2 regions of the Variovorax monticola genome follow, and region 1 is predicted to be linked to the other one. Evidence: riboswitches for the same ligand, from Rfam matches in the RefSeq annotation. Region 1 holds a riboswitch; the other holds the start of a gene.
The links. A riboswitch is a leader RNA that binds a small molecule or an ion and turns the genes downstream of it on or off. The one in region 1 is predicted to bind cobalamin.
Positions count from the first base shown of each region.

Region 2: it holds a riboswitch for cobalamin, as region 1 does, so the genes downstream of both, cobM (precorrin-4 C(11)-methyltransferase) here and ACSFA5_RS10625 (TonB-dependent receptor domain-containing protein) in region 1, are expected to answer to the same signal.

Region 1 is NZ_JBPJZP010000002.1:1,063,067-1,065,260, reverse strand. It holds gene ACSFA5_RS10625 (TonB-dependent receptor domain-containing protein) at 1-904, opposite strand, end outside; cobalamin riboswitch at 997-1,259, opposite strand; gene ACSFA5_RS10620 (ClcB-like voltage-gated chloride channel protein) at 1,318-2,194, shown strand, end outside.
Region 2 is NZ_JBPJZP010000001.1:498,083-500,276, forward strand. It holds gene ACSFA5_RS02210 (DODA-type extradiol aromatic ring-opening family dioxygenase) at 1-257, opposite strand, end outside; cobalamin riboswitch at 449-710, shown strand; gene cobM (precorrin-4 C(11)-methyltransferase) at 864-1,721, shown strand; gene ACSFA5_RS02220 (sirohydrochlorin chelatase) at 1,718-2,194, shown strand, end outside.

The DNA.
Region 1 (2,194 bases):
GCCCGGCGGTGCGCAGCGTGTTGTTCGCCTGGTCGTTGGCGAAGGTGATGGGCAGGCGGCTGCGGTACGACACGGTGGCGTCGTAGCCGGCCGTGATGTCGCTGGTGAGCAGCGTGGCGTCCAGGCGCTGGTCGGGCGTGATCTGCAAACCCAGCTTCACGTTGCCCGAGGTGCTGCGGTAGCCGTCGCGGTCGGGGCTGGTGAAGCCGTCCTTGCTGGGCGTGCGCTTGTCGACGGGCTGCACGTTGAAGCCCTTGCTTTCTTCATGCGCCACGCCGAACGCGTAGTCGAGCAGCCCCGACTTGCCGCTCACGCCGCCTTCTATCTTGCGCAGCCCGTTGCTGCCGAAGCCGATGCCCGCGTAGGGCCGCACGCCCTCTTCGCCGCGCCGCGTGAACAGCTGGATCACGCCGCCCACGGCGTCCGAGCCGTAGACGGCTGCGGCCGGGCCGCGCAGCACTTCGATGCGGTCGATCTGCGACAGCGGAATGCCTTCCCAGCCGGCGCCGCCGGTGGACTGCGAGTCGATGCGCACGCCGTCCAGGTACACGGCCGTGAAGCGCGTTTCCGCGCCGCGGATGAACAGGCTGGTGGTGTTGCCCACGCCGCCGTTGCGCGAGATCTCGATGCCCGGCAGGCGCGCCAGCACGTCGGCCACGCCGGTCGCGCCGCTGCGCTCGATGGCCTGGCGGTCGACGATGGACACATCGCCCACCAGATCAGACAGCGCCTGCGGCGTGCGGTTGGCCGTGACCACCGTTTCGGCCAGGGCCGGGGCTTCCTGGGCATGGGCGAGGCCACCGAAGGCGGAAGCCAGCGCCATGCCCAGAGGCAGTTGCAGGCAGGCGAAACGCAGGCGGCGCACAGGCGCGCGGCCGCTGGAAAAGCAAACGTGGGAAATCATTGAATGGACCGAACGAAACGTCTATACCCCTTGCCGGCCTCCCCGCCGGCGCCATGGGCGCCATGGCTGCCCATGCGTGGATGTTCATGCATGCGGCAGCCGCCTCGTTGGCCGGTATCCGGGCTGGCAGAACGACCCCTGCCGCCTTCCCAGGCACCTGTTTCAGGGCGCCCAGTGGCTTGAATGGAAAGGGGTTGGCGCCTTGCGGCGCCGTCTGCTTGACCGTTGCGGGGGCAGCGCAGGCGGCTTGGGCCTTGTTCCGACCTGCGTGAGGTCGGTGGGGCTTCCACTCCTGCTTCCCGTTGAACCGCGGCATGTGAACCAGGCCGCAAGCACCAACGGGCCGCATTTTAGGCCCTGACGATTCTTCTCTAAGTCGAAAGTTGCGGGCCGCCGCTAACATCGGTTGCCATATGCGGCCCGCCTCGGTATTCCTGAATCTTCGTTCGGCGCTGCAGCGTCTGTTTGGTGTTTCCGGCTGGCAATCGATGCTGCTGTGGTCGATCGTGGCGGGGCTGCTCGGCACGCTGGCGACCGAACTCTTCCGCGCGGCGCTCTATCACTTCGAACACCTGGTGCTCGGCCCCGGCAACGGGCTGGTGGCCATGGCCAAAGGCCTGCCGTGGTGGGCGCGCATCGCCTGCCCCACGCTCGGCGGGCTGGTGGCGGGGTTGCTGCTCGTCGCGGCAAAACGAATCGCGGCGCAGAGCGCCACGTCCGACTACATGGAAGCCATCGTGCTGGGCGACGGGCGCATTCCGGTGGCGCAGACGCTGGTGCGCAGCGCGTCGTCGCTGGTCAGCATCGGCAGCGGCGGCTCCATCGGGCGCGAAGGCTCGATGGTGCAGCTCGCGGCGCTGGCGGCGTCGCTGCTGGGCCGGGTGTTCCGCTTTCCGGTCGAGCGGCTGCGGCTGCTGGTGGCCTGCGGCGCGGCGGCGGGCCTGACCGCCGCCTACAACGCGCCCATCGCGGGCGCCTTCTTCGTCGCCGAAATCGTGCTGGGCTCCATCGCGATGGAAAGCGTGGGGCCGATCATCATCGCCTCGGTGGTCGCCAACGTCGCCATGCGCGCGCTGCCCGGCTACCAGCCGCCCTACCGGATGCCGGCGTTCCCGGAGATCCACGGCACCGAGGTCGCGCTGTTCTGCGTGCTCGGCGTGCTGCTGGGCTTTGCGGCGGTCGGCTTCCTGCGCGCGCTGCAGGGCAGCCGGGCGCTGTTCTCTCGGCTGCCGCTGGCGCTGCCGTGGCGGCTGGCGCTGGGCGGCTTGGCGATGGGCGCGATTTCGGTGC
Region 2 (2,194 bases), on a different contig from region 1:
GCGGGGAAGCCGCCGTAGTCGTAGATCATGGGCGGCCGGGGGTTGCCCTGCACCGCGAAGACGGGCGCCTCCCAGTGCGCCGACACCATCAGGATGGCGGCGGGCGTGCGGCCGATCTGGCGCGGCATGTCTGCCAGCGAGGCGGCGAGCTGGTCGTAGGTGGCGCCCATTTCCTTCTTCATCCAGGGCCAGGGGCCGCCGCCGTGCGAAATGAAGTACGTGGGCAGTCGCGATGTGTTCGTGTTGTCGTGGGTCAAGTCGATGCTCCTTGAAAGCGTTGGACCGACTTTAGACATTTCCCCCAAGGAAATCGACAGGCCAGGATGCAACGAATCGGTTCCTGCCAAGAAACATTGAAGGCTCCTGGCGCCACGGCTGAGGGTCGCCGAGTTGCGCGAACGGCAGCTGCGCCCACCTTTCGTGGGCTCGGCGGCAAGTCAGCTGATACACTTTTCAGGCGTTGTCAGGTGTCCTGGCGCCCCGTGGAAACGGCGGGGTGGCCAGGGTGAAACGGGAAGTCGGTGCGCAGCGGTGATGAACACCGCGCCATGCCGACGCTGCCCCCGCAACGGTAAGCGAGTCAAAAGCAAAACCCCGGGATCCGGTCCCACGCCACTGTGTCACGAACGGCACGGGAAGGTGGTTTTTGCAGGAGAGCCGATGGCCCTCCGCTCGCAAGCCCGGAGACCGGCCTGACGACCAGCGCATGACCTTGCGGTGGGCGAGGATCGGCGGGCGACGCATGGCGTTCGGCTCGATGCATCCTCGCATCCGTCGCAGCGCATTCACGCAAGCCTCCCGATTTCTCCCTCCCGCCGGGTCTTACCGACCATCTGTCGCGCGGCGGGCGCGGAGGAACCATCATGAACGAGCGAGCCATCGCTCCAAGCAGCACTGCGCAGGCAGCGTGCACGCCGGGAACCGTGTGGTTCGTCGGCGCGGGTCCGGGCGACCCCGAACTCATCACCGTCAAGGGCCGCGGCCTGGTCGAACGCGCCGGGGCCATCCTGTTCGCGGGCTCGCTCGTGAGCGAAGCCGCCACGCGCTGGGCGCCGCCCGGCTGCGCCATTGCCGACAGCAAGGACATGACGCTCGAGCAGATGTCCGCCTGGCTCATTGCGCAGGCCGCGCGCTGCGCCACCGTGGTACGCCTGCAGACCGGCGACCCGGGTCTGTACGGCGCGCTCATCGAGCTGGTGCAGCCGCTGGATGCGGCGGGCGTGCCGATCGGCGTGGTGCCGGGCGTGTCTTCGGCCATGGCCTCGGCGGCGGCGGCGGTGGAAAGCCTCACGCTGCCCGAGGTCACGCAGACCGTGATCTTCACGCGCGTGGAAGGCCGCACACCGATGCCCGAAGGCGAATCGCTGGAGGCGCTGGCCGCGCACCACAGCACGCTGTGCATCTTCCTGAGCATCACGCTCATGGGCAAGGTCACGGCCGCGCTGGCGGCCGCCGGCTGGTCGCCCGACGCACCCGTGGTGGTGGTGCACAAGGCGAGCTGGCCGGGCGAAGAGAAGATTGTGCGCGGCACGGTCGCCACCATCCAGGCGCTGTGCCGCGAGGCGCGCATCGTGAGCCAGTCGATGATCATCGCCAGCCCCACGCTGGGCGCACGGCAGTGGACCACGCTGGCCAAATCCAAACTCTACGACGCGAGCTTCACGCACCGCTTCCGGCGCGCGAGCGTTCCCGTCGAAACCCTCCTTCAGGACACCCCATGAGCACCGAAACCGTTCTTCTGGTGGGCCACGGCTCGCGCGAAAAATCCGGCAACGACGAGATCGAGGCCTTTGCGGCGCAGTGGCGCGAGCGCCAGCCGGGCTGGCGCATCGAGGTCTGCTTCATCGAGTTCTCCGAAGTCACGATGAGCGAGGGGCTGCGCCGCGCGGCCGAGGGCGCGCCGCGCGTGGTCGTGGTGCCGCTCATCCTGAATGCGGCGGGCCACGTGAAGATGGACATTCCGCAGGCCATCGACGGCGCGCGGCTGAAGTTCCCGATGGTGCAGTTCCTGTATGCGCCGCACCTCACGGCCTGCGACCCGATCCTGGCCATCTTGCGGCGGCGCCTGAAGGGCGCGATGCAGGCGCTGGACATGCCCGACCCCACCACCACCGGCGTGGTCATTCTGGGCCGCGGCTCTTCGGACCGACAGGCCAACGGCGACATGGCGAAGATGGCGCGCTGGCTGCTGGAG